2 regions of the Ferdinandcohnia sp. QZ13 genome follow, and region 2 is predicted to be linked to the other one. Evidence: predicted binding sites of a transcription regulator. Region 2 holds the regulator's gene; the other holds the start of a gene.

Region 1 (15,280 bases), 1.9 Mb from region 2:
AGACGAAATTCATGAAATGGGCATTGATCAGTATGATCATTTCATCTTTACGACCGATGGTTCGCCACCTGCGTTTTACGAGCAGGGAATCATTGATTATATGATTAAAATTGCCATCGAGAAAGGCGTTCCCATTATCGATGCGTACAATATGGCGACGATTAATGTGGCAAGACATTATAATATTGAGAATCTCCATGGTATGATTGCAACGGGAAGAATTGCAAACCTCAATATTTTATCTGCAAAAGACAATCCGACCCCTGAATCCGTTCTTTCTAAAGGAGTTTGGTTGAAACGAGATAATAAAGACCAGAATGCGTTTCCGGAATTTCCATGGAAGAGCGAAGGTTTTTCAAATCTTGCTACAAATTGGGAGTTAACGTTAGATGATCTTCAATTTTCCATGCCATTTGGAATGAAGATGGAAAATGCAGTGATAATGAAGCCATATTCCATTTCCATCGATGCGTCTTATGATGAGATTTCGATGGACCATGATGAGAGCTTCCTAATGCTTGTAGACAGAGAAGGAAAATGGCGTGTAAATACAATTGTAAAAGGTTTTGCGAACCGTATTTCAGGATTTGCAAGTTCTTTTTCAAATACGGGTGATTTTGTATTAATTGGTAAAAATAAAAAGGATATGCTTCTTGCCTTTAATCGAATGAAAGAAATGGGCGGTGGTATTGTTTTAACGGAGGGTGGTACCATACTACACGAAATCCCGTTAGATATAGGTGGAGTAACATCATCAAAATCGGTAGTAGAATTAAGTTCGCTTGAAAAAGACTTTGTTCGTTTAGTGCGGGAACGCGGATATCGTCATAGTGATCCAATCTATACGTTAACGTTTTTAACGTCTACCCATTTGCCATATATTCGCATCACACCTCAAGGGATTTATGATGTCATGAATAAAATAGTACTCTTTCCGTCAATAATGCGTTAAAATATAAAAGGATTTATCAAAATACGCTAAGGCGCTTGTGATTTAATCTTAACAAAGGTTGTGTGCTCGATAATGAAAAAGACTTTATACATTCTAGGAATTGCCCTATTACTTCTATCCGCAGCTTGTAGTAATAAAGAAGAAGTTTCAAAACAGCAGGATGAGCATGAACCAAAACAAACTGAGCCGGTTGCTAAAGAAGGACCAAGCCAAGAGTTTGAACATGTTTTCCCATTAACGGGGATAGAGACAAATGATGACGTAAACAATCGTCCGTTTGCGGTCATGGTTAATAATCATCCGCAAGCAAGGCCCCAATCCGGTTTACACATGGCAGATGTTGTCTATGAAGTGTTAGCTGAGGGCGATGTTACGCGCTTCCTCGCGGTGTTCCAAAGTGAAAAACCTGAAATTATTGGACCTGTTCGTAGTGCGAGAGATTATTATATTGAGTTGAGCAAAGGCTTTGATGCCCTATATGTAGCACATGGTTGGAGTCCGGAAGCCCAACAAATATTGAACAGTGGCAAGGTCGACAACATAAATGGTATGGTCTATGATGGTAGTCTGTTTTGGAGAGCTGACCATAATGTTGCTCCCCATAACTCATATATTTCCTTTGAAAATATCGTAAAAGGGGCAGATAAACAAGGATATTCAATGGAAGAAGAGGTTCCAAGCTTTGTATTTTTATCTGAAGATGAAGTGAAAGGAATTGAAGGAACACAAGCTGAACATGTTCGGGTGTCCTATTCATCAAGAGATATTTTTGCTGCTGTCTATGATTATAATCAAGAAAAAGGCAAGTATGAGCGTTATAGTGGTGGCGATCAAACAGTGAACCGAGAAACGAATACACCAGTGCTACTCGATAATGTGTTAATTGTTGAAATGAATCATCGCCTAATTGATGATTATGGTAGACGTGCCATCGATGTAACCTCTGGAGGTAAAGGCTATTTACTTCAAAAAGGTAAAGCGCAAGAAATCGAATGGAGAAATGTTGATGGACGAATTGTTCCTTTTGTGAATGGGAAAGAAGTAGGCTTAGTTCCAGGAAAAACCTGGATTAATATTATTCCAACATCACCAGGAATCGCAGGCGCCGTTTCGTTTGGTAATTAGTAGAAGAACATCTTAAAAAGGGAGATACAATCTATATGCAAATTGATAAATTACGTGGGAAAGAACTTGATCAATTATTTAATGCAGTCCTTTCACTAAAAGATCTTGAAGAGTGCTATCGATTCTTTGATGATTTATGTACTGTAAATGAAATCCAATCATTGGCTCAACGCCTTGAAGTTGCAAGAATGCTTCAAGAGGGTAACACGTACCATAAGATTGAAACGGAAACAGGAGCTAGTACAGCAACAATTTCACGTGTCAAGCGATGCTTGAACTATGGGAATGATGCCTATCAAATGGCATTAGACCGTGTAAAAGAAGTGGAAAAACAATAAAGATAGGGAAGTCGGAACCTTGGGGTTTCGGCTTTTTTCTTTGATAACTAGAAGGGTATAAGAGGTTTTTTTGTTTTGTTAAGGTATTTTCCGATATTATTCAAATAAGCTGTTATATTTGGAGAAGATCTACTATATAGTACCAAATTGATGAAAATTTCAGTGTATAAGTGAGGATTATAACAAGGGTATTACCGTTTTTATCCAAAAGTATGGTGATATTTGATGTTTAAGGTAAGGGTATTACCAACAATGTCCAAAAGCGTGTTCATAAACATTGTTTAAGACAGGGGTGTTACCAGTATTATCCAAAAGTCTAATCATAATTGATTTTTATTCAATGGCCATATCAAAATTTTAATTGAAAGTCATATCTTATAATGTTTTTCTCTTGAAAATCACCCATAAAAACTCATTTTTAATGAAATCCACCTAGGTATTAATAGATGCGTGTAGTTTTGTTATAATGGAGGAATGGAATGATGAATGGAGGATCTTCATGTACGATTTTAGAGAATGGAGACATGTTTTTAAGCTGGATCCGAATAAGGAAATCAGCGAGGAACATTTAGATGCAATTTGTGAATCGGGTACAGATGCGATTATCGTGGGCGGAACTGACGGAGTGACATTAGACAATGTCCTTCAACTAATGTCTCGAATCCGACGCTATACTGTCCCAGTGGTTTTAGAAATTTCGAACATAGAGTCAGTCACACCTGGCTTTGATTTATATTTTATTCCAACTGTTTTAAATAGCAGTGACACAAGATGGATGATGGGCCTGCACCATGAGGCAGTTAAGGAATATGGAGATGTTATGAACTGGGATGAAATGATTATGCAGGGATATTGCATCCTCAACGAAGACTGCAAGGCTGCTATGCAAACCGGTGCCAATGCCTCCTTAAGTAAGAATGATATTGTAGCCTATGCGACAATGGCGGAAAAAATGTTTTCGCTCCCTATTTTTTACTTAGAATATAGCGGGACCTATGGCGATAAGGATATCGTCGAATCCGTAAAACATAACTTACAAACAACAAAACTGTTTTATGGCGGTGGAATCAAGACACCTGAACAAGCAAAAGAAATGGCCGAGCGGGCAGACACCATTGTCGTTGGAAATATTATTTATGAAGATATAAATAAAGCCTTAAAAACAGTACATGCTGTTAAGGGATAAACGTGGAAATTTAGTTATAAATCGGCTAAAATAGAACGTATGTACGATATAACTTTATTCAGATGGAGTTATCTCCCTCTAAATAAAGTTATAGCCTCCGGCGGATGCCTCAGATTTTTTAGTGGAAGTTTTTTGAGCGAGCTCAAAAAAATCTGGGCGCAAATACGCCAAGGCGTATTTGATTATAGGACGGTGAAGAAATTGCAATTTATTAGCAATAAATTATTAGCAGGATTAAACGAACAACAGCAAGAAGCGGTTAAAGCAACAGATGGTCCGCTCCTAATAATGGCGGGTGCGGGAAGTGGAAAGACACGAGTTCTGACACACCGTATTGCATATTTAATGGTGGAAAAGCAAGTAGCGCCTTGGAATATTTTAGCGATTACCTTCACAAACAAGGCAGCAAGAGAAATGAAGGAGCGTGTTCAAGGGATCTTAGGCGGTGCAGCTGAGGACATTTGGATATCAACGTTCCACTCTATGTGCGTTCGAATTTTACGAAGAGATATCGACCGTTTGGGGTTCAATCGTAATTTTTCAATTTTGGACACAACCGACCAGCTTTCGGTTATCAAAAATATTTTAAAAGAGAAAAATATTGATCCGAAGAAATTTGATCCACGTTCGATTCTGGGTACAATTAGCAGTGCCAAAAATGAATTGCAAACACCTGAGGACTATGAGAAAACAGCGGGTGGGATGTACGAGCAAATCGTAAGTGATGTCTATAAGTTGTATCAAAAAAGACTTCGTAAAAACCAGGCACTCGATTTTGATGATCTCATTATGACGACGATTCAGCTTTTCAAGCGCGTTCCAGAAGTGCTCGAATTCTATCAACGTAAGTTTCAATATATTCATGTGGATGAGTATCAGGATACAAACCGAGCACAGTATATCCTTGTTAAGCTCCTTGCATCTCGTTTTAAGAACTTATGTGTAGTAGGTGATTCTGATCAGTCAATCTATCGTTGGCGTGGCGCGGATATTGCCAATATCCTTTCATTTGAAAAAGACTACAAAAATGCAAAAGTAATTCTACTCGAACAAAATTACCGTTCAACTCAACGAATCCTAAAGGCCGCAAACAAAGTCATTCAAAATAATATGAATCGTAAAGCAAAAAATCTTTGGACTGAAAATGATGAAGGGAATAAGATTTTTTATTACCGTGCGGACAGCGAGTCAGGAGAAGCACAATTTGTGGCAGGAAAAATACGTGAGCTTGTAGATGGCGGAAAACGTTCCTATAAAGATATCGCGATTTTATATCGAACCAATGCACAATCCCGTGTAATGGAGGAAGTTTTACTCAAATCTAATATCAACTACCAAATCGTCGGTGGTATTAAGTTCTATGACCGCAAAGAAATCAAGGATATTTTGGCGTACTTACGCGTGATTGCAAATCCAGATGATGATATTAGTTTAACGAGAATTATTAATGTGCCGAAGCGTGGAATTGGTGCGACCTCTATTGATAAAATTGCAAACTATGCGATTGCCCAGGACCTTTCTATTTTCCAAGCATTGCAAGAGGTTGAGCAAATTGGTTTAAGCGCGAAAATAACCAATTCGTTACGTGAGTTTCGCGATTTAATTAATAATTGGGACCAAATGCAGGATTATTTATCAGTGACTGAATTGGTTGAAAGTGTGTTAGAGAAAACCGGTTACTTAGAAGCATTAAAGACAGAAAAAACACTTGAATCTCAAAGTCGAATCGAAAACATCGAAGAATTTTTATCTGTTACCCAAAATTTTGAGAAGGCAAACGATGATAAGAGTCTCGTGGCGTTCTTAACCGATTTAGCATTGGTAGCAGACATTGATAAGCTTGAAGAAGATGAAAATGATAAAAATAATGCAGTTGTCCTCATGACCTTGCACTCAGCAAAAGGACTTGAGTTCCCAGTTGTCTTTTTAATGGGAATGGAAGAGGGAGTCTTTCCACATAGTCGTTCCCTAATGGAAGAGGCTGAAATGGAGGAAGAGCGCCGACTTGCTTATGTAGGGATCACAAGGGCAGAGGAAGAGCTTTATATATCGAATGCTCAAATGAGAACTCTTTATGGTAGGACTTCAATGAATCCAGTATCACGATTTATTGCGGAAATTCCGGAAGATCTTCTTGAAGATTTGGGTGCACAACGCAAACAGCAAATGCGTACTCCGTTTTCCTCCTCATCTTCACCTGCTAGACAGCCTGAACGAAGAGTTTTCTCAAAACCAATTGCACAGTCAACTGGTGGAGATGAAATTGGCTGGAAGGTTGGCGACAAGGCTGAGCATAAAAAATGGGGAATTGGTACGGTTGTTAGTGTAAAAGGAGAAGGGGAATCAAAAGAATTGGACATTGCATTCCCTAGTCCAACAGGAATCAAACGATTACTTGCAAAATTTGCTCCAATTACAAAGTCACATTAGGAAAGAGAGGATAGGGTGAATGGACAAAACAACAGTACAAACAAGAGTTCATGAACTACATGAGCTTTTAAATCAGTACAATTATGAATACCACGTGTTGGATAAGCCTTCTGTACCGGATGCGGAATATGATCGGTTAATGCGGGAATTGATTCAGCTTGAGGAGGATTTCCCAGAATTGAAGACGGGGGATTCTCCTACAGTCCGCGTCGGTGGACAAGTTCTTGAATCCTTTCAAAAAGTAGAGCATCAAATTCCGATGCTAAGTCTAGGAAATGCCTTCAATGAGCAGGATTTACGTGATTTTGACCGCCGTGCCAGACAGGCAGTTGGTGATTCAATTTCCTATGTGTGTGAGCTAAAGATTGATGGTCTTGCAGTGTCACTTCGCTATGAACAAGGGCGCTTTGTCCAAGGGTCAACACGTGGTGATGGAACAATCGGAGAAGACATTACCGTTAATTTAAAGACCATTCGTTCTATTCCTCTTCGTTTAAAGAAGCCACTTGATATTGAGGTGCGCGGGGAGGCGTTCATGCCTAGAAAGTCATTTGAAAAGCTAAATGCTGCAAAACTTGAAAACGAGGAAGAACCATTTGCTAATCCACGGAATGCAGCAGCAGGTTCATTAAGGCAGCTTGACCCGAAAATTGCCGCAAGTCGGAATCTCGATATCTTTTTATATGCTATTGCGGACACTACGAATTTAGGCGTTGATTCACATAGTGAAGGGCTTGATATGCTTGATGAAGTAGGCTTTAAAACAAATCCAGAACGCAGAAAATGTACGACTATCGAGGAAGTTCTTGAATACATCTCAGAATGGACAGAAAAGCGTCCATCCCTTGCGTATGATATTGATGGAATTGTAATAAAGGTTGATTCATTCGACCAACAGGATGAGCTCGGTTTTACAGCAAAAAGTCCACGTTGGGCGATCGCCTATAAGTTTCCGGCAGAAGAGGTTGTTACAAAATTAATTGATATCGAATTAAGTGTGGGGAGAACGGGAGTCATTACTCCAACAGCAATCTTAGAGCCTGTTCGTGTTGCGGGTACAACAGTTCAGCGGGCATCCCTTCATAACGAGGATTTAATCCGGGAAAAGGATATCCGAATCGGGGACTATGTTGTTGTGAAAAAAGCGGGAGACATCATTCCGGAGGTTGTGAATGTTCTTGTTGAAAAACGGAGTGGTGAAGAGCTAGAATTCTTCATGCCGACACATTGTCCTGACTGTGATAGTGAGTTAGTTCGCTTAGACGGAGAGGTCGCTTTACGCTGTATTAACCCAAAATGCCCTGCCCAAATTAGGGAAGGCTTGATTCATTTCGTATCTCGTAATGCGATGAATATTGACGGTCTCGGAGAAAAGGTTATTTCACAATTGTTTGATGAGAAATTAATCACCGATGTAGCTGATATCTACACACTGACAAAGGAACAGTTAATCAATCTTGAGAGAATGGGTGAAAAATCAGCTGATAACTTGCTAACGGCTATTGAGGTATCGAAATCGAATTCTTTAGAAAAGCTTTTATTTGGCTTAGGAATTCGCCATGTCGGGGCAAAGGCTGCAAAGACCTTGGCGCAGCATTTTGAAACAATGGAGAAGCTACAGGTTTCAACTCGGGAAGAACTGACATCCATTAATGAAATTGGTGAAAAAATGGCAGATGCAGTTGTCACCTATTTCGAGCAACCAGAGGTTCATGAACTTTTAAATGAACTGCGTGAATATGGAATAAATATGGAGTATAAAGGCCCTAAGCTTGTATCAGTGGAGGATAGTGATTCCTACTTTGCTGGAAAGACCATCGTCCTCACAGGTAAGCTTGAGCAATTAACTAGAAATGAAGCAAAGGCAGAAATTGAGGCCCTTGGAGGAAAAGTGACAGGTAGCGTAAGTAAAAGCACAGATCTTTTAGTTGCGGGTGAAGCAGCAGGATCAAAACTTACAAAAGCGCAAGAATTGCAAATTGAGATTTGGGACGAGGACAGACTGGTACAAGAACTAAGGAAGTAAGAGGTGTTCGAACGTGAGAAACCTATACATTCTAGGTTTGGCGATGCTGCTTCTCTTATCTGGATGTGCACCGAAATTTGGACAAGAGACAGAGGTCGTTCAGAATTCAGATAAAAAAGCGGAAAAGGCGATTATACCTAGATATAATATTTCAGATTCCTACTATAAGGCGGTCATCCCTTATAAAACAGGCAAAGCACGAGGGATTGTCTCAGCATATATTAACAATCGTTTGGATATTGATGAATTTGAGACGGGATTGATGCGAATCGCTCAGGATTCATTCCCATCGGATAAATACTTTTTTCAGGAAGGTCAGTATTTAGAAAAAAATACGGTACAAGATTGGTTAAAAAGAAAACGATCCGATGCTCAGCAAAAAGCGTATGAAGCGGCAAAAAACCCGAAAAACCCAAAAGCATTACCAAACGAAGGGCTAAACCCGATTTTTGATACATCAAATGAGGATCCTGGATATGAAGCGGCGATGCAGAAGAGCCCGATTTATATTGGGGCAATTACGGAGCAGAATTATTTAATTAAAAATAACGAGGATAAATTAGAGGTTGGCGGGATTATGATTGGGATAGGGATGAACTCTCATCACTATTATAATCTTCCAGCCGCGATGGGTGGCTATCCGAGAGATATAAAAATTTCAGATGCTGATATTGAAAGAGAAGGTAAAAAAGCAGCTGAGGAAATTATTAACCGAATTCGAACCCAGAAAGAATATGAAGGTATTCGCGATATTCCTATCGTGGTTGCATTATTTAAACAGGAGGCGGCTAGTTCCGTTGCTCCGGGTAATTTTATTATGAAGGCAAAAGTAGACGCGAATTCCTCCAAAATTGGGAAATGGGAAACGATTAATGAAAAGTATTACTTCTTCCCATCAAACGATGCAAAAAGCAATTATCCCGACGATGCCTTAATGGTCCAAAATTTTTCAGATGCAATTGCAGACTTTTTCCCGAATTTCACAGCAGTTGTCGGAAAAGGCTTTTACAAGGATGAAGAATTAAAGGAGCTAACGTTAACCATTCCAATGCAATTCTATGGAAAAGCCGAGGTAATAGGATTTACACAATATGTAACAGGCCTAATTATGGAGCACTTTGATAACTATATATCACTTCAGGTTTATATCGAATCTGAAAGTGGTTCAGAAAGTGTCATCGTTCGGGATGCAGGTGAAAGTGAACCGATTGTCCATGTTTATAATTAAACGTATGAAACAAGATCTACCCATTTGCGGTAGGTCTTGTTTTTTCGTTTTGTTGTCGTCATTAATTGGAACTACTCGAAAATTATCGAATTACCATAAGGGCAGAATATCATTTGAAGAAAGCGCTTTATTTTAGTAGAATGATATTGTTACATTTTAAGACTATAAGGGAGGCGGAGTAGAATGGTAGTACCATATAAACATGAACCATTTACGGATTTTTCAATTGAAGAAAATAAGAAAGCGTTTGAGGCCGGCCTTAAAACTGTTGAAGCATATTTAGGCAATGATTATGATTTAATCATTGGTGGTGAACGCATTTCAACCGAAGATAAAATCGTCTCTGTTAATCCTGCTAACAAGGAAGAAGTTGTTGGTCGTGTTTCAAAAGCTAATCGTGAGTTGGCTGAAAATGCCATGCAGGTTGCGTATGAAACTTTCCAAACATGGAGAAAATCAAGCCCAGAAATGCGTGCTAATATTCTTTTTAAAGCTGCAGCGATTGTACGGCGTCGCAAACATGAGTTTTCTGCAATTCTTGTAAAAGAAGCGGGTAAACCATGGAATGAAGCGGACGCAGATACTGCAGAAGCAATTGACTTCATGGAGTACTATGGACGTCAAATGTTGAAATTAAAGGATGGCATTCCAGTAGAAAGCCGTCCAATTGAACATAATCGTTTTACTTACATCCCATTAGGTGTTGGGGTTGTCATATCGCCTTGGAACTTCGCATTTGCGATTATGGCAGGCATGACAACGGCTGCCTTAGTTTCAGGTAACACGGTATTACTAAAACCAGCTAGTACAACTCCAGTTATTGCTGCGAAATTCATGGAGGTTCTTGAAGAAGCAGGACTACCTGCAGGGGTTGTTAACTATATCCCTGGGAGTGGTTCTGAAGTTGGCGACTACCTAGTGGATCACGCGAAAACTCGTTTTATTAGTTTTACAGGTTCACGTGATGTTGGTCTGCGAATCTACGAACGTGCCTCCAAATTGAATGAAGGGCAAATCTGGCTAAAACGCGTCATTGCAGAGATGGGCGGTAAAGATACAATTGTTGTTGATAAAGAAGCAGATTTAGAACTTGCGGCTAAATCAATTGTTGCATCTGCATTTGGATTCTCTGGACAAAAATGTTCAGCATGTTCACGAGCAGTTGTAGTAGAAGATGTATATGATGAGGTGCTAAACCGTGCAGTTGAGTTAACAAAAGAGTTAACAGTAGGTGACCCAGCACAAAAGGCAACATATATGGGACCTGTTAATGACCAAGGTGCATATGACAAGATTATGGGCTATGTCGAAATTGGAAAGAACGAAGGGAAGCTTCTTCATGGCGGAGAAGGGGATGACTCTAAAGGCTGGTTCATCCAACCAACAATCTTCGCTGATGTAGCAGAGGATGCGCGCATCATGAAAGAGGAAATCTTTGGACCTGTTGTGGCATTTTGTAAAGCACGGGACTTCGACCATGCCATTGATATTGCAAATAACACAGAGTATGGATTAACAGGTGCAGTAATCTCAAACAACCGAGCTAATATCGAAAAAGCAAAGGAAGATTTCCACGTGGGTAATCTTTACTTCAATCGTGGATGTACGGGTGCCATTGTAGGCTATCAACCATTCGGTGGGTTCAATATGTCTGGAACAGACTCAAAAGCAGGTGGCCCAGACTACCTTATCCTTCATATGCAAGCAAAAACAACTTCAGAAATGCTGTAAAAATAAAACTCCCACTCTTGTTGTAGAGTGGGAGTTATTTAAATAGGACTTACTTGCTTATTCTGTATCCTCTTCTGCTCCATCTTCTGTTTCTGTTTGATCGGTTTGTTCTGTATCTGGCTGCTCTTGATCAGTATCAGTGTCTTCACTGTTACATGCTGTCATTAAGAAAATTGCTAGTAGGGATGCTCCAATTTTAAACATTAGGTTTTTTTTCATTGGTTACTCTACCTCCAGATAATATTCATATTTTTGATTGGCTGACCAAGCTGCCAATCTAGATACAATATACAACAGACAATCCAGTAAAAGACTTGTTTTACAGTAACAATACAAACTATTTACATTTTATAGAAAAAGATAATGAAAACGTCATTGAAATTGGTAGAAATGTCTCTTGACTGAATGAGAGCAAACAAAAAGGCGCGGAGAATTGCCGCGCCGGTTCTAGCTGCTTTTAATGGTGATGATGCCCTTTTTTAGGATTTGTGATCACAAATTGTTCTTCAGGAACGTAGAAAAATTGGATCCAAATGCCATCTAAAAATTCTGCATCCCTCGTATCAAGAAGGACCTCGACACCTTTATCGGTTTTAACAATTTCGTCGTGCTCTGTTGGGTTATCAAATTGAAGGGCATAATGGGCGTGGTTACCATGATGTTCTGTGATGATAACACGAAGCATTTTTCCTTTAGATTCTTCACTTTCGAGCATTTTCTGCATTACTTTTGCCGCATTACGATTAATTTTTACGTTCATCCTGATTCTCCCATTTCCAATTAAAAAATTTTATACTACTTATTTTCTCAGTATTTCTGAAAAATAACAAATATATAGCTTTTTTTAGAAAAAAGTTCAATTTAATTTTATTAGTTTTCATGAATAGATATTAGATTATTAGATTCATATTGCAAATTTAATCTAAAAATATGAATAATTATACATTGTTAATTTGGATTTTGAAAATTCAATCTGTTCAGTAAAAGATATTATGTTACGATTAATTAGTGTTTTTTGTGATGTGCAGTTATTATCGAAAAATAGGAATTATCATGAAATTGTATATAGCTGCATAAGGATAGAAAAAAACAAAGAAGAGGGGTGAAAGTGTGGAATATGGTTTAACAGGTGCCACCTGGTTTTGGTTGTTCGTGCCAATGCTTTCGTTAATCGTATTATCAGCAATCACATTATTTACTGACAAAGGAGAGGATGTCTAAACATGGATATTAATCCACAAACGTTAACAGCCATTATTATTTATCTTGTAGGGATGTTAGTCATTGGTATTCTGGCCGCAAGAATGACAAAAAATCTAACAGACTATGTACTAGGAGGAAGACGACTAGGTGCTGGAGTTGCTGCATTAAGTGCTGGATCGTCTGATATGAGTAGTTGGCTCATGCTTGGTTTGCCTGGTGCATTGTATGCTAGTGGAATGGGTGAAATTTGGCTTGCCGTTGGTTTGTCGATAGGTGCTTACTTGAACTGGCAATTTATTGCGAAGCCATTCCGAGTGTATACAGAGGTATCAAAGGACTCGATTACGGTACCCGATTATTTTGAGAACCGATTCCGTGACAATTCAAAGCTTCTACGTGTTATTTCCGCGGTTGTTATCTTAGTGTTTTTTACCTTCTATACTTCTGCAAGTCTTGTCGGTGGAGCCATTCTTTTAGAAAGCTCATTTAAGATGGACTATGAACTCGCCTTATGGGTTGGAGCCGGTGTTATCCTTTCCTATACATTCTTTGGTGGTTTCTTAGCTGCAAGCTGGACCGATTTTGTTCAAGGGATCTTGATGTTCTTAGCATTAATCATCATTCCGATTGTCACTATCTTTGAATTAGGTGGATGGGGAGAGACAGTAAATAAGATTGGGGCCATTGATCCAGGTTATTTAGATGTCATGTCTGGAGCGACGACATTAGGGATTATTTCACTGTTAGCATGGGGCCTAGGTTATTTTGGGCAGCCACATATTATTGTTCGATTTATGGGGATTAAGTCCACAAAAGAAATTCCGAAAGCTCGTTTTATCGGGATGACATGGATGGTCTTATCATTATTTGGTGCAATCTTTATTGGTTTTACAGGTATTGCGTACTTTGCTGATACCCCACTAGATAATGCAGAGACGGTATTCATCGTATTTTCGCAAGTATTATTTAACCCATGGGTGGCTGGATTCTTATTAGCTGCGATTCTTGCAGCGATCATGAGTACAGTTGATTCTCAATTGCTTGTTTCTTCAAGTGCCCTGACACAGGACTTCTATAAAGCGATCTTTAAAAAGAATGCGGGTCCAAAAGAAGAAATGTGGGTAGGTAGAATTGCTGTTCTTGTGATTGCCGTAGTTGCTATTTTCCTAGGTTATGATCGTGATAGTAAGATATTAGATTTGGTGGGTTATGCATGGGCAGGATTTGGAGCTGCATTTGGTCCTGTTATCATTCTCTCCCTATTCTGGAAACGGATGAATCGTTGGGGAGCGTTAGCCGGAATGATCGTAGGAGCAGTTACAGTCGTTGTCTGGAGTATTCTTTCTACACCTAAATTGAATGAGGCTGGAGAGGTTATAAAAGAAGCCGTCATTCAATTTAGCTTGTATGAAATCGTTCCAGGTTTCCTACTTGCCCTAGTTTCGATTATCGTCGTCAGCTTAGTTACAAAAGCACCGTCCCAAGAAATCCAAGATGAATTTGACGAGGTAAAAGAAAAACTGAAAAACGCATAGACTAAGTTGAAAATCCCTCATAGTATTATGAGGGATTTTTGAGTTATGGTTGAAAGATGAACGAGGACTGATGTATAAGACAGTCTGGCGAGGAAATTAAGGTCGTGAGTCAAAATGTGGGGTTAAATTGGATAGTACCACGAGAAAAGTGAGGTAGCGAGTCAAAATGTGAGTCTGATTTGGACAGTCTGGCGAAAAAATCAAGGTTATGAGTCCAATATCGAAATTGATTTTGAAACGACGAGCGAGAAATCCCTGACATGAGTCCAAATACGAGGATAATTCGGACACCCTTAGTTCGAAAACCTACACGAGAGCTCAAATGCAAGAGAGAAAAGACGTTATTAGAAATGTAACCCACATAAATTAATGCCGTTACTCATTATCTACAAACAAGTAACGGCATTTCTATAACGATATTAGATCCCTAATCCTTCAAGGTATTCATTTACTTGCTCAGGAGTTTTCGCATTTGCACTATGTAAGTGGCCAAGCTTTTCTCCACCTTTATAATAAAGGAGACTTGGGATTCCCATGACATTATATTTTTCAGCGATTTCAGGGAACTCGTCCTTGTCCATGCTGTACCAAGGAACACTGTTGTGCGTTTCAAGAATCTCACCAATGAACGCTTCTAGGCGTCGGCAATCCGGACACCAAGTTGTATCGAATTTTATAATGGCCCCTTCAGATTGAATAATCTCATTAAACTGTTCGACAGAAGTAATTCTTTCCATTTCTATCCCTCCACATCCAATAATTGCAATCTTACTATAACAAATTCCAGATCGAAAAGAAAAATAATTTGCCCGACCCAATTTTTCGCGTTGGTTCTTTTCGAATTCGGGAAGAATGAGGGAGGAAATGTTGCCGAACGCCAGTAATTTTTGATATTATCAGTATATTGTATGGACGGTGGAGGTGAAGGGAAATGTCGAGGATTTCGATTGAAGAAGTAAAACATGTTGCAAACTTAGCACGTTTAGCTGTAACGGAAGATGAAGCAAAGATGTTCCAACAGCAGCTGGATGGGATTATTTCGTTTGCTGAGCAATTAAATGAATTAGATACAGAACATGTGGAGCCAACTTCACATGTTCTGTCTGTGAAAAATGTGATGCGTGAAGATGTCGCAAAAGAAGGATTACCAGTTGAAGAAGTATTAAAAAATGCACCAGATGCAAAGGACGGACAATTCCGCGTACCTGCGATCATTGAATAAAGGGGGGAGAAAGGTTGTCACTTTTTGATCATAAAGTCTCAGAATTACATTCACTTTTACATAAAAAAGAAATTTCAGTATCGGACCTTGTAGACGAATCATTTAAGCGAATCAATACGGTTGATGATAAGGTACAAGCTTTTTTAACATTAAATGAAGAAAATGCAAGAGGATATGCAAAGCAATTAGATGAAGCAGTTGGAAACAGCGACGAGTTGGGGCTATTATTTGGTATGCCAATCGGTGTAAAAGACAATATCGTCACAAAAGGCCTTCGTACCACGGCAGCAAGTAAAATTCTCGA
Region 2 (15,280 bases):
ATAAAGAACTTTATCGTTATTTAGATGGCACATTATCCTTAGAAGAGGCAATTAATGAGTTAAAGCAAAATACCCGGAGATATGCGAAACGTCAATTAACGTGGTTTCGAAATAAAATGAATGTAAAGTGGTTTGATATGACAGGGAAAAATGGGTTTGAAGAAAAATTTAATGAAATTTATAAATATATAGCAGGAAAGCTGGGAATTTAGGAGAATAGATTATAATATGATTATTCGTTTTGTCCAAATAAAAAGGGCAATGACAGCTCCAGCATATTGCGGGAAGATTTAGAGGAGGACAGTTCATGAAACAAGCTATTAATATTCAAGATCAGATTTTAAACCAACTGCGTAAGGATGGGACATTTGTAACTGTATTCTTATTAAATGGATACCAATTACGAGGATTAGTAAAAGGGTTTGATAATTTTACAGTTTTATTAGAAACAGAAGGAAAGCAACAGCTTATCTATAAGCATGCGATCTCCACTTTTGCCCCACAAAAAAATATTAAGCTTGAGCTTGAATAGCTAACGAAAAACAACCTTATTTTTAAAGTAGGGTTGTTTTTTTTCATCTTGTCTAATTTTTCTTCAAGATTTGAAAAGTGCCTCATATACATATAGTGTTATGGAATATTATTTTCTGGGAAAGCGCAATCTTTGACAAAAAACAAGGGTCTTTTGTCATAAAAGTGAAAAAAATGTTGAAATAAAAAGGGAAAAGGCTAACTTCCCATAGTCTAGCTCTAGCGCCTAGCCAGTTTTCACCGTGAATGGCCATCTGCTAGTATCTTGCGAAAAGCTTTGCTTTGAGCAGCTTGAAGTCACAATTCGTTCCGTATGAAGCATAAAGAACAATCTTCTAGCCGGACCGACTTGTGCTTGTGAGGGCTGGAAAGGTGCTTGCGCTCTGTTTTTTCCTTGGGCTTTTGTCACGAATTGAACCCAGCAGCGTATAATGTACTACAAAATGAGAGGTGAGAGCTCTTGGATCAACCAATTACAATGAAGAACAATGGACAAATAAATGTTGTTTTAAATGGAGAAAAAAAGAAATTAAAGGTCTTGCATTCAACTTCTAAAGAAGCAGTTTTAACAAAAATCCAAACGAAGCATGCGGCTCTTGTGGAAATAGAGGAAGAAATGAGCACTCTTGTTGGTATGGATGAAATGAAAAAAATGGTAAAAGAAATATATGCATGGATATACATTAACAAAAAACGTGAAGAACAGGGATTAAAGGTAGGTAAGCAAGCATTACACATGATGTTTAAAGGAAATCCTGGAACAGGTAAGACTACGGTTGCTCGCTTGCTAGGGAAGTTATTTCTACAAATGAATGTCCTCTCAAAGGGTCATTTGATTGAAGCGGAAAGAGCCGATTTAGTTGGAGAATACATTGGGCATACTGCACAAAAGACAAGAGATTTAGTAAAGAAAGCTATTGGTGGCATTTTATTTATTGACGAGGCTTATTCTCTAGCTAGAGGTGGGGAGAAGGATTTTGGAAAGGAAGCTATTGATACACTTGTAAAGCATATGGAAGATAAACAACATGAATTTGTTTTAATATTAGCTGGGTATTCAAAAGAAATGGACCACTTTCTCTCTTTAAATCCAGGATTGTATTCCCGTTTTCCATTAGTCATTGATTTTCCGGATTATTCGGTGGATCAGTTAATGGAAATCGCATCAAAAATGATGGTGGAGCGGGAATATATGTTCAGTCCTGAAGCAGAGAGGAAATTACGTGATCATTTAATAGCTGTAAAAATGGATTCTTTTCCTGGTAAATTCAGCAATGGCCGCTATGTACGGAACGTGATTGAAAAATCGATACGCTCACAAGCGATGAGATTACTAATCGATGACTCATACAGTAAACAGGAACTTCAAACAATCAGAACACAAGATTTAGTTTTCAAGGAATAAACTTACCGCCTAACTAACTAGGCGGATTTTTTCATTTCGAATTGGTGTAGTTTCAATAAATTTGATATGATAGCTTAAGGAAAAGGCGGATGCCACGGTTTTTTCAAAGGTAGTTTTCAGCAAAAAACTGACATTAAGCCCTTATAGAGGGCAATTGCCAGTAAAGACCTGATAAAGTGAATGAAGACTAAGAACGCCACGTCCAGTGGCAACGTCTTTGTGACCCACCTCGTGTGGACCTGAAAAAGTCAGTCGCAAATACGCCAAGGCGCATTTGATTGTAGAAAGTAGGTAAATTGAATGGCAAACGAACAAAAGAAAGAATTAGAAAAAGCCATACTAGTAGGGTGTCAGACTCAAACCGAAGACGAAGATAGGTTTCAATATTCCCTTGAAGAATTACAATCATTAACGAAAACAGCTAAGGGTCAAGTTTTAATGACTGTAACCCAGAAGCGGGAACGAGTTCATTCAGCAACATATATTGGTAAAGGAAAAGTGGAGGAACTTATTAATCTTGAAGCAGAATTAGAACCAGACGTCATTATTTTTAATGACGAATTATCACCAAGCCAGGTTAGGAATTTATCCTCCAAGCTCGAAGCTAGAGTAATTGACCGAACCCAGCTAATCCTTGATATCTTTGCCTCTAGAGCAAATTCCAAAGAGGGTAAGTTACAGGTAGAACTAGCTCAGCTTCAGTACCTCCTTCCTCGATTAACCGGTAAAGGGATTGAATTATCGAGACTTGGTGGAGGAATTGGGACAAGAGGGCCCGGTGAAACGAAACTAGAGACGGACAGACGCCATATTCATAAGCGGATTGATGATATTAAAAATCAATTATCGGTCATCGTGCAGCACCGTGAACGATATCGTGAACGGAGAAAGAAAAACAATACATATCAAATCGCATTGGTAGGTTATACAAATGCGGGAAAATCAACATTATTTAATCGACTAACTGAGGCAGATTCATTTGAGGAAAATTTATTGTTTGCAACATTAGATCCAATGACTCGAAAAATGATTCTACCATGTGGGTTAACAACCCTTTTAACGGATACTGTTGGGTTTATTCAGGATTTGCCAACATCACTTATCGCAGCATTTCGCTCTACATTAGAGGAAGTGAAGGAAGCAGATTTAATTATCCATGTAGTTGATTCGTCAAATCCAGATTATTTTAATCATGAAAAAACAGTATTAAAACTTTTGGATGAATTAGGTGTAGAATCAATTCCAGTCTTAACACTGTATAATAAAAAAGATAAAGTCCATCCCGATTTTGTTCCGTCATCAACATCTAAATCTGCTTTGGTTAGTGCGTTTGATAAAAGTGATTTAGTGGCGATTAAGACAAAAGTGGAGGATTCCATGATTGAGAATATGGAAGAATACAAGGTGTCTCTACCTAGTTCGGAAGGTAGAATATTGGCATATTTAAAACAAGAAACGATTTTAAAAGAACTACGTTATAATGAGGATTCCGAAAAATACGATTGCACAGGTTTTATTTTTTCAAATCATTCTTTAATGGGACAACTTAGGGATTTTTATTCATAAAAAGGGGAACACAACATGTTTACAGAATTAGATTATGGTAAACTAATTTCAGAATTAGTAGATGAGACAGAACAACAAATTAAAGAAGTTCATAAAAAAATAGAAAAAAATATTGATTATAATCAGTATCGTGTACTTAAAAGCTTTCAAAACAATCGAGTGAGTGATTCACATTTTATTCCGTCAACAGGGTACGGATATGATGACATCGGCCGAGATACACTTGAGGCGGTGTACGCTGATCTTTTCGGCGGGGAGGCAGCCCTTGTTCGCCAACAAATTATATCAGGGACACATGCTATCTCAATCGCACTTTTTGGGGTTTTACGTCCAAATGATGAATTGCTTTATATTACAGGGAATCCATATGATACTTTGGAAGAAATTGTTGGTATTCGTGGTTCTGGAAATGGGTCATTAAAGGAATTTAATATCGGCTACAACACTGTCGACTTAACTGCAGAAGGAAGACCTGATTTTGCTGCGATTAAAAATGCCATACATGAAAATACAAAAATGATTGGGATCCAGCGTTCAAAAGGATATGCGACAAGACCATCTTTTACAATTGCAGAAATTAAAGAAATGGTTGAATTTGTGAAGGAAATCAAGCCGGATGTGGTCGTGTTTGTAGATAATTGCTATGGTGAATTTGTCGAGCGCGAAGAGCCTTGTCATGTCGGGGCTGATTTAATTGCCGGCTCACTTATTAAAAATCCGGGTGGAGGACTAGCAAAAACCGGTGGATATTTAGTAGGAAAAAAAGAATTCGTTGAAGCTTGCTCATACCGTATGACATCTCCTGGGATTGGAGCAGAAGCGGGAGCATCTCTTTATACTTTACAGGAAATGTATCAAGGATTGTTCCTAGCTCCACATATTGTAGGACAAGCATTAAAAGGGGCTGTCTTTACGTCTGCTATTTTAGAAAAAATTGGACTAAAGACCGAGCCGAGCTGGGATAGTGAACGTACTGATTTAATTCAATCTGTTCAATTTAATAACAAAGACATGATGGTGGCCTTTTGTCAGGCTATCCAGTTCGCTTCACCAATTAATTCCCATGTAACTCCATATCCAAGTTATATGCCGGGGTACGAGGACGATGTGATCATGGCAGCAGGTACATTTATTCAAGGTGCCAGCATAGAACTAACAGCTGACGGTCCAACTCGTCCACCATATGTTGCATATGTTCAGGGTGGCCTTACTTATTCGCATGTGAAAATTGCCATATGTTTAGCTTTAAATCGTTTACTAGTAAAACAACTAATATCCATAAAAACAGAGGAATGATCCAACGGGTTCTGTTTTAAAAGAGAAAATTAGTAGATAAATAAACAAATGTAAGCAAAAACGCTCAGAGTAGTCTGAGCGTTTTTTGGATGTGATTTTCTATAATTCATCGTGTTTACGATTGTATTCAAATAATTTTCCTCCAATAAAATTGTGTGGGTTTTTAATTGCTTTATATACAAACATAATCATACAAGATCGTCTTTAATAGGTTAACCTGCTATAGTCTAATTATTTTTTAAGTCCTCAGTCATATTTTAATAAGTTACTTCGGAAATGTTACTAGAAAATTTACGCAACATTTGAGATTTCACATCTTATAACCGATCAATTTGAACCTGTTAGAAAACCATCTCTGTTTTTAGAAAAGTTCATGTTAGGTTATCTAACATGAACTTGACAGATAATCTAACATCAATTAAAATCAAACTATTCATTGCAAAGGAGGAGCCCATATGAGTGACGAAATTCGACGTTCCATGCCACTCTTTCCGATTGGAATTGTCATGCAATTAACTGAATTATCTGCCCGGCAAATCCGGTATTATGAGGAAAATGGTCTGATTTCTCCTGCAAGAACTGAAACAAATCGAAGACTATATTCTTTTAAAGACGTTGATCGATTACTTGAAATCAAAAGCTTGATCGAACAAAAAGTCAACCTAGCTGGAATTAAACAAATATTCGCAGTTCAAAACCACGGATTAGAAGTCGAAGAAAAACCGGTCGAGCCTGTGAAACATGAAATATCTAATTCAGAGCTTAGAAAATTATTGAGGAATGAATTGCTTCAAGCAGGTAGGTTTAAAAAGCAATCCGGTCCTCATCATAGTGATATGTCGAGATTTTTTCATTAATTATGAACATGTAAAAAACTATACTTACAACAAGGTTTGGGGAGGAAAACTTAATGTCCAAATATACGAAAGATGATATTTTTCGTTTAGCAAATGAAGAGAATGTAAAATTTATTCGTTTACAATTTACAGACATTCTTGGAACTATTAAAAATGTTGAAATTCCTGTAAGTCAATTAGAAAAAGCATTAAGTAATAAAATGATGTTTGATGGTTCTTCAATCGAAGGCTTTGTGCGTATCGAAGAATCAGATATGTACCTTTACCCTGACCTAAATACATGGGTAGTATTCCCATGGACTGCTGAAAAGGGAAAGGTTGCACGTTTAATTTGTGACATTCATAATGCAGATGGTACCCCATTTGAAGGAGATCCTCGTAATAATTTAAAGAGAGTCTTGAGAGAAATGGAAGAGTTAGGATTTACAAATTTCAACCTTGGACCTGAACCTGAATTTTTCTTATTTAAATTAGATCAAAAAGGTGAACCCACCCTTGAGTTAAATGATAATGGTGGATACTTTGACTTAGCGCCGACAGACCTTGGAGAAAACTGCCGACGAGATATCGTGTTAGAACTTGAGGAAATGGGCTTTGAAATTGAGGCCTCTCATCATGAGGTAGCACCTGGTCAACATGAAATTGATTTTAAATATGAAGATGCACTTACAGCTTGTGATGAAATTCAAACGTTTAAACTTGTTGTAAAAACAATTGCCCGCAAACACGGTTTACATGCTACATTTATGCCAAAACCATTGTTTGGTGTAGCTGGTTCCGGAATGCACTGCAACCTTTCATTATTTAAAGGTGGAGAAAATGCATTTTTCGATCAAAACGCTGATCTTCAATTAAGTGATAATGCTAGACATTTCATTGCCGGTATTTTAAAACATGCGCCTAACTTTACAGCTGTTACAAACCCAACTGTAAACTCTTATAAACGTTTAGTGCCTGGATATGAAGCCCCTTGTTATGTGGCTTGGTCTGCTCAAAATAGAAGTCCGCTTGTTCGTATCCCTGCTTCACGTGGTTTAAGCACACGTGTTGAGGTTCGTTCAGTCGACCCAGCAGCAAATCCTTATATGGCAATGGCTGTATTACTGGCTGCAGGCTTAGATGGTATTAAGAACAAACTTACACCACCAGCACCTGTTGACAGAAATATTTATGTTATGAACAAAGAAGAGCGTAATGAAGCAGGAATTGTTGATTTACCATCTACTTTGGCAATTGCCTTAGAAAAATTAAAAGAGGATGAAGTGTTAATTAATGCCTTAGGTGAACATTTGTTCGAACACTTTATCGAAGCTAAAGAGATCGAATGGGATATGTTTAGAACGCAAGTACACCCTTGGGAACGTGAGCAGTATATGACGATGTATTAATAAGAATGAACCCTTGACATTATTGTGTTGAGGGTTCTTTTTTGCGGAAAAATGGAAGGAACTGAATTGATGAGTTTCCGTTCACTCAAATTTTGAAGTACTATGTTTTTTGTGTCGCCAAATAATACATCAACCTCATCCTGTTGGGATTAGAGAAATTGCACAAAAATATTCCTACCTTTAATCGAGTCCACGTTACTCCGTCGTAGAGCAGCAACTTCCCCTTTTTAGAACACTTTCATTCAACCGTTTATAAATGAAAATAGTAATATTGCTAACGGAAGAGGATGATACATTTGATTATAGAATTTAAGATGAATAAGGTTTTAGTGTAAGAAGGTATTACAGGTAATAAACGAGAATCTCTTATATGTTTGCATTTGTCTTTATACCATTGTTTTAGGAGGATAATTAAATGAATTACAATGCAGGTATTTTAGGAATTGGAGTCAATATTCCAGAAAAAATTATTACCAATAAGGAAATTGCACAACGTTTTGGGATCACAGAAGAAGAAATTGTAAGAAAAACAGGAATTTTGGAAAGACGATACGAAAAAACTGAAACATCACTTACAGAAATGTGTGTAATTGCAGGGAAAAGGGCGATTGAAGATGCTGGTATCGATCCAAGTATTATTGATTTAGTCATTATCGGAACAAATACACACGATACACACATCACAGCAGCACTCGTACAAGACCAAATTGGAGCTAAAGTTTGCGCGGGTCTTGATCTCCATTCAGGATGTTCAAGTTTTATCACTGCATTATCAACAGGGGCGCAATTCGTTCAAACAGGACTTTATCAAAATGTGCTGGTAGTTGCTGTGGATAAATGTTCCACTTTGCTTGATCCAATGGATAAAAAAACTGCTTTGATTTTTGCGGACGGAGCATCCGCAGTTGTTCTAGGAAGAGTGTCTGATGGAAAAGGTATTCTCGGCATTAATATGCAAATGGACGGAAGTGGTGGAAAATACCTACATCTAACCGAAAAGAAAACCATTTTCATGGATGGAAGGGCCGTTTTTGAATTCGCGGTTGAAAAATTTCCTTATGCAGTCAATAAAGCTCTTGAAGTTTCAAACCTTGCCATATCTGATGTTGATTTTATAATTCCACATCAATCTAACCTTCGTATCATCGAAAAGGGAATTGAAACTTTGGGGTTTCCTATAGAAAAAGTACATACTAAAACGATACAACATTATGGAAATTCATCCGCTCCAACAATAGGCATTGGTTTATATGAAGAAGTCAAAAATAAAAATATAAAAGACGGAGATTTAGTTATCCTTGCAGGGTATGGTGCTGGGCTTGGTTGGGGAAGCATTGCACTTCGTTGGGGAAAATAAAATATTCAAAATTAAAAAGGAACATTTCAATGAAGAAATGTTCCTTTGCATATTTAATGGATTGTACGGTATACACCGATAACTTTTCCGAGAATGGTTACATTTTTTAAAATAATCGGTTCGAGCATTGAGTTTTCTGGCTGGAGTCGAATATGGTCTTTTTCTTTAAAGAAGCGTTTTACAGTTGCTTCATCTTCTTCTGTCATTGCAACAACAATATCCCCATTGTTTGCTGAATGCTGTTGTTTAACAATTACGTAGTCTCCATCTAGAATACCCGCTTCAATCATACTGTCACCCATAATTTCAAGCATAAAGATTTGATCATCGTGCGCAGCAAATCGATCAGGTAGTGGAAAATACTCTTCAATATTTTCAATGGCTGTGATTGGTTGACCCGCTGTAACCTTACCAATGACAGGGACATTCACAACATTTGCAGTTGGAATTGTATCATTTGTATCAGCCTGTAATATTTCAATAGCACGAGGCTTTGTTGGGTCTCTTCTTATCAAACCTTTACTTTCAAGTCTGGACAAATGGCCATGAACTGTTGAACTCGATGCTAACCCAACTGCCTCTCCAATTTCCCTTACTGAAGGTGGGTAGCCCTTATCTTTTACTTCCTGTTTAATGTAGTTCAATATGTCCTGCTGTCTTTTTGAAAGCTTTGTCGTCATCTACACTCATCCCCTTATATATTTTTTTATATGTATTCAATTCTCGCTCTTTATTATGTTCGGTTTTTAAGCATGTGTCTGTCCGACAAAAACCTAAATTCTTAAGTAGAGTATAGCATGTTTTATTTGATTATACAAACATAAGTTCGAATTTTTGTTGACACAAAACATTTGTTCGGTATATAATAAAAACATAAAATACGAACAAACATTCTGTAGGAGTGGAAATGAACATGTTGAAAAAATTACAAAGTGGATTTATCTATTATGTCTTATTTGTTTTATTAAGTATGGGAATGGTTTTTATCACTGCTAGCTAAGTTAAGCAAAGTGGAATACTTGTAAAAAATCTTTTCATTTAGTACTATGAACTATGATTTAGAAAAGATGAAACAAGGAGAAATACGGATGCTTTCAAAAGATAAACTTAATCGGATCAATGCTCTTGCAAAAAAAGCAAAGTCAGTTGGTCTTTCGGATAAAGAAAAAGAAGAACAACAAGAGCTTAGACAAGAGTATTTACGTGTTTTTAGAAATTCAATGACAAATACCTTACATTCGGTAACGGTCGTAGACCCAGAGGGAAATGATGTAACTCCAGAAAAATTAAAAGAGAGCAAACGGAAAAGATTGCATTAACAAAGAATACATAGATTTCTATGTATTCTTTTCTTTTGGTGCATACTACATAGGAACCGATTAATTATTTGAAAGGATGTTTGTTTTATGACGAATTCAATTACTGACTTGTCGATTGCGTCGATTCGAACACTTTCGATCGATGCTGTTGAAAAAGCAAATTCAGGTCACCCAGGGATGCCAATGGGGGCAGCTCCAATGACATATACTCTATGGACCAGACATATGAAGCACAATCCGAATAATCCAAAATGGTTTAATCGTGACCGCTTTGTTCTCTCAGCGGGACATGGGTCGGCACTATTGTACAGTATGCTTCACTTATCAGGCTATGATTTAACAATCGATGACTTAAAGCAATTTCGTCAATGGGGAAGCAAAACACCGGGGCATCCTGAATATGGTCATACAGCGGGGGTTGATGCAACTACAGGTCCGCTTGGGCAAGGTATCGCTATGGCTGTTGGGATGGCGATGGCCGAGCGTCATTTAGCAGGTGTTTACAATAAAGACACATTTGAAATTGTAAACCATTTTACATATGCCATCTGTGGAGATGGTGACTTAATGGAGGGTGTTTCAGGAGAAGCTTCATCACTAGCAGGTCACTTAAAATTAGGTCGTTTAATTGTTTTATATGATTCAAATGATATTTCTTTAGATGGTGACCTAGATCAGGCTTTTTCTGAATCCATTGAACAACGCTATAAGGCCTATGGTTGGCAGTATCTTCGTGTGGAAGATGGTAATGATGTTGATGCGATTGATAAGGCAATTGAGGAAGCAAAGGGAGAGTTAACCCGTCCGACACTCATCGAGGTTCGAACAACAATTGGCTATGGTTCTCCTAATCGTGCTGGTAAATCAAAAGCACATGGTGAGCCATTAGGTGCTGATGAATTAAAATTAACAAAAGAAGCATATAATTGGACATTTGAAAATGACTTCCATGTACCAAGCGAGGTCTATAAACATTTTGAAGAAACCGTGAAAAAGGCTGGCGAACAAAGTGAGCAAGAATGGAATCAATTGTTTAACAATTATAAAGAAAGCAATACTGAGCTTGGAAAACAACTAGAAATGGCGATAGATTGTAGGCTACCTGAGGGTTGGGAAAAGACGTTACCAGTCTATGAAGTAGGTAAGAAGCTTGCAACACGTGCGTCATCTGGTGAGGCATTAAATGCAATCGCAAATAGTGTGCCACAATTCTTTGGTGGTTCTGCTGATTTAGCTGGTTCTAATAAAACAATGATAAAAGATGCTGCTGATTTTATGCCTAATGATTATAGTGGGCGCAATATTTGGTTTGGAGTTCGCGAATTTGCAATGGGTGCGGCCTTGAACGGAATGGCTCTCCATGGCGGACTAAAAGTATTTGGTGGAACATTCTTCGTGTTTTCTGATTATTTGCGTCCAGCGATAAGACTTGCTGCATTAATGAAAGTACCAGTCACCTATGTGTTTACACATGACAGCATTGCAGTTGGTGAAGATGGACCAACACATGAGCCTGTTGAACAACTACCAGCATTAAGAGCGATGCCCAAATTATCGGTGATACGACCAGCTGATGGAAATGAAACAGCGGCAGCGTGGAGAATAGCCATTGAATCAAAAGATGTTCCTACTGCACTTATTTTAACAAGGCAAAACCTACCTACTCTAGAAGGAACAGCTGAAAATGCGTATGAAGGTGTATCAAAAGGCGCATATGTAGTATCACCTGCAAAATCTGGACAACCGGCAGCTTTAATTTTAGCAACAGGATCTGAAGTAAGTCTTGCAGTAGAAGCACAAAAACAACTCGCTGAGGAAAATATTGAGGTATCCGTAGTAAGTATGCCATCATGGGATCGTTTCGAGGCACAATCAACTGAGTATAAGGAATCCGTTATTCCTAAAAACGTAAAAAAACGATTGGCCATTGAAATGGCAACACCTCTTGGGTGGGAGAGATACACTGGAGATGAGGGAGAAATCCTCGGTATCCACGAATTCGGTGCTTCTGCGCCAGGTGAAATTGTGATGAAAGAATATGGGTTCTCAGTTGAAAATGTTGTAAATCGAGTGAAGCAATTACTTCAATAACGTAAGAAAGGGGTCGAATCCGACCCCTTTTCTTATAAAACAACAAATTCGACAAAACTAGACGATTCTTACTCCAGTTTCAGACAAAAAACACAGACTCTTTCGAATATACTATTCAATATCGATAGTATTGGGAGGAAAGAGTATGAGAGAGTATTACATCTATTTAATAGAAGAAGAATTTGCCACTCATTACTTTGGGCGTGAATCACTAATCTATCATTTGTTTTTAGAATATAACCAATCCAAACAAGAGCGGAAACAAATCTTATATAAACAAATAGAGTTCATTACAAGGTCAATTCCAACAATACGCATCCAACAAAAAATTGAATCAAGCCTTGCTCATTATTCCTATTATCAACGCCAAAGTCATATGCACACTATAGAATGGAATGAATTTAATAGCTATGCAAAACTAACCATACATAATGATTACATCCATCTTCAATCAACTGGAAGCTTTGAGGCAGAAACGGCTTTTTTTGAAATCCTCCGTAAATATGACCGATGTTTTTTAGCAATGGATTTTTCTGCCAATAAATATGGGTGGTTAAATCCAATAAAGGAAAGAAAGTTTGTCTAAGGACTAGGAAAACATAAAACAAATATTGTATAATTGCTATTGGTTTAGTACACTGTAATGAGACAACATGAAGGAGGAAGTTTTTGTATGATGCAAATATGGTTAGCTATCTTACTAATCGTGGTAGCTTTACTTGGTGGCGTTGCATTAGGATTTTTTATTGCACGTAAATACATGATGAATTACTTAAAGAAAAATCCACCAATCAATGAGCAAATGCTAAAAGTAATGATGATGCAAATGGGTATGAAACCATCTCAGAAGAAAATCAATCAAATGCTAAAAGCAATGAACGGTCAAATGGACAAGCAATAATCATAGAACCCATTTACAAAAAAGGTTTTTTGTTGACACCGGTAAATTAAGGATAATAGTTAAAATGGTGTAACCTAAAACGTTCATTTTGATAAACATTTGGTTTTACTTTCTAGAGTTCGCAAAGACCGCGTTTTTACTGGAGAAAGATTCAGTAAAAAGGTGGTCTTTTTGTGTTTTTAGCAATTGTTATGTCGGGGTATTTTCGAAGACAGGATATTAGAAAAGGATTAATGTGATATAAAAGTAAAAACGGTCTTAACTAGTAATTAGCCTTGTATAGGTAATTACTAGTTGTATCTTCTATTTTTGGATAAAATACCTCTTAACAACCAATGTATTATTAGGGGAGATACCGATTTGGAAATAATATTTCGTGCATTTATTGTTTTTACAGCAGGATATCTATTGTTAAGAATAACGGGAAAAAAGGCTGTATCCCAAATGCATTCTTTCGATTTATTGTATATATTTGTGTTAACAAATATTATTAGTATGCCCGTAGAAGATGACCACATCGGAAAAGCTTTAACATATGCAGTTATAATTGTGGTTTTTTACAAAGTTTTAATTCGTTTATCCTTACATAATAAATTAAGATGGATTCTATATGAAAGACCTACAGTGTTAATTCGTAATGGGGATATTGACCGAAAAGGGCTTAAAAAAGTGCGAATGCCAATGAATGAATTTTTATCACATTTAAGGGTGAAAGGATTTACGGATACGCAATATATTGCCATGGCGACTATGGAGGAAACGGGAAGTATTAGTGTGATCCCCAAGTCGGAATATCGTCCAGTTCAGCCCAATGATTTAAATTTAAGGATAAGAAAAGAATATGTTCCTATTCCTCTGATAATGGATGGTCAAATCATTTACCATAATTTAAAATATTTACAATTAAAGCAAAGCTGGCTCATTAATGAGGTAGGAAAAGCGGGTGAAAATGTTGAAAACATTATGTTAGCCACCTATTCTGAAAATGGAGAATTATTTATAGACAATAATGAACTACAAAATCATAAAAATGATCCTTATTACTATGAGCCAGGAACAGATAATTAAAATACTATCCAGAATAAAGGACCCGAATATAAAAGGGTCCTTTCAACGTATTCATGATTATAAATCCCGTTGATCCACATTTAATTCGATTAAATTCCCATCCGGGTCCGCACAAAAGATTTGCGCAAAACCACTGATACTATCAGGCTTTTCAAGCACGGTTACATTGTGCATGGAGAGCCAATTTAGCGTGTCATAATAGTTTTCCACTCTTAATGCAAAATGACCTTCACGGCTGCTTAAGCTTTTATCCTTTCGAATTGTTTGGGATTCAGGTAGGACAATTAAATGGAGTTGTTGATTCCCAACCGAATACCAAGCACCGGGGAAGTCGAAATTTGGACGTTCAATTTCTTGTAAACAAAGAATATTGCTGTAAAAATCCTTCGCTTTTTCTAGATTCGTTACCGTTAAACTCACATGGTGAAGCTCCTTGTAGTTAATCATCATCAATCACCTCAGATTTATCTCGCATTAATTGGCAGTAAGACCCCACTTCAAGAATGCAGATAAAGCAAAATGTATAAGTGGGGATTAAGGAAACCCTCACTAAATGATATTTCACTTTATCATCTAAACCCAATTATAGTAGATATTTTAAATAAATATAATTCTTTTCACTTAAACATTTTGAAAAGCTTGGTTACCATCTTCCTACAATTATAAAAATTTGGTAAACTATTATGGCACTTATTTCGTCTTTCGGAGGATTATTAGATGAAAATCTTTAAGGATTTAATGTGGTTTTTTAAGCAGGAGAAAAAATCATATATTACGGGTATTTTTTTATTGCTGATAGTTGCTTTGCTGGAACTTGTTCCTCCCAAAGTAATTGGCTTAATCGTTGATTATATTTCACAAGGAATTCTAACAAAAGAAATCTTATTTAAATGGCTGGCTATTTTATTGGTAACGGCATGTACCGTTTATATCGTTCGGTTCTTTTGGCGAATCATGATATTTGGTTCATCTGTAAAACTAGCAAGGTTATTAAGGAATCGTTTATATGAGCATTTTACGAAGATGTCACAAAGCTTTTTCCAGAAGAGAAGAATAGGCGACTTGATGGCTCATTCGACAAATGATTTACAGGCGATACAGCAAACGGCTGGTTCAGGTGTTTTAACTTTAGTCGACTCACTCGCTACAGGCGGATTTGTTCTATTAACAATGGCCATAACAATAAATTGGAAGCTAACATTAATCTGTCTAATTCCATTGCCGTTTATGGCTCTATCTACGAATTATTATGGAACACTATTACATAGACATTTTCATAAAGCACAGGAAGCATTCTCAAGCCTAAATGATAAAGTCCAGGAAAGTGTGAGTGGCATTAAAGTCATTAAGACATTTGGGCAGGAGGAAGAGGATATCGAATCTTTTCGAAAACAGTCCGATGATGTTGTTCAAAAAAATCTTTCTGTAGCAAAGGTTGATGCTCTATATGATCCAACTATTTCATTGATAGTCGGAATTTCCTTCTTCCTTGCTATTGTGT

Evidence for each region. The regulator LexA, encoded in region 2, represses DNA repair genes until DNA is damaged. The targets are predictions, from matches to a motif close to CGAACATATGTTCG.
Region 1: pcrA (DNA helicase PcrA) is a predicted target of LexA. The motif match lies at 3,634-3,647, and genes of this name have one in related genera.

Annotation. Positions count from the first base shown of each region.
Region 1 covers NZ_JAVIVW010000001.1:2,351,975-2,367,254, reverse strand. The annotation lists gene RGU12_RS11515 (adenine deaminase C-terminal domain-containing protein) at 1-952, shown strand, start outside; gene RGU12_RS11510 (DUF3048 domain-containing protein) at 1,025-2,077, shown strand; gene RGU12_RS11505 (YerC/YecD family TrpR-related protein) at 2,113-2,415, shown strand; gene pcrB (heptaprenylglyceryl phosphate synthase) at 2,915-3,601, shown strand; gene pcrA (DNA helicase PcrA) at 3,803-6,031, shown strand; gene ligA (NAD-dependent DNA ligase LigA) at 6,051-8,057, shown strand; gene RGU12_RS11485 (CamS family sex pheromone protein) at 8,071-9,285, shown strand; gene pruA (L-glutamate gamma-semialdehyde dehydrogenase) at 9,469-11,016, shown strand; gene RGU12_RS11475 (hypothetical protein) at 11,074-11,235, opposite strand; gene RGU12_RS11470 (iron-sulfur cluster assembly accessory protein) at 11,474-11,776, opposite strand; gene putP (sodium/proline symporter PutP) at 12,240-13,754, shown strand; gene RGU12_RS11460 (thioredoxin family protein) at 14,174-14,491, opposite strand; gene gatC (Asp-tRNA(Asn)/Glu-tRNA(Gln) amidotransferase subunit GatC) at 14,686-14,976, shown strand; gene gatA (Asp-tRNA(Asn)/Glu-tRNA(Gln) amidotransferase subunit GatA) at 14,991-15,280, shown strand, end outside.
Region 2 covers NZ_JAVIVW010000001.1:496,900-512,179, reverse strand. The annotation lists gene miaA (tRNA (adenosine(37)-N6)-dimethylallyltransferase MiaA) at 1-212, shown strand, start outside; gene hfq (RNA chaperone Hfq) at 308-532, shown strand; gene spoVK (stage V sporulation protein K) at 1,010-1,936, shown strand; gene hflX (GTPase HflX) at 2,237-3,502, shown strand; gene RGU12_RS02460 (methionine gamma-lyase family protein) at 3,518-4,798, shown strand; gene RGU12_RS02455 (MerR family transcriptional regulator) at 5,254-5,655, shown strand; gene glnA (type I glutamate--ammonia ligase) at 5,709-7,043, shown strand; gene RGU12_RS02445 (3-oxoacyl-ACP synthase III family protein) at 7,459-8,400, shown strand; gene lexA (transcriptional repressor LexA) at 8,454-9,080, opposite strand; gene RGU12_RS02435 (DUF896 domain-containing protein) at 9,489-9,719, shown strand; gene tkt (transketolase) at 9,807-11,810, shown strand; gene sirA (sporulation inhibitor of replication protein SirA) at 11,956-12,396, shown strand; gene RGU12_RS02420 (YneF family protein) at 12,487-12,711, shown strand; gene RGU12_RS02415 (DUF421 domain-containing protein) at 13,072-13,779, shown strand; gene RGU12_RS02410 (VOC family protein) at 13,837-14,226, opposite strand; gene RGU12_RS02405 (ABC transporter transmembrane domain-containing protein) at 14,497-15,280, shown strand, end outside.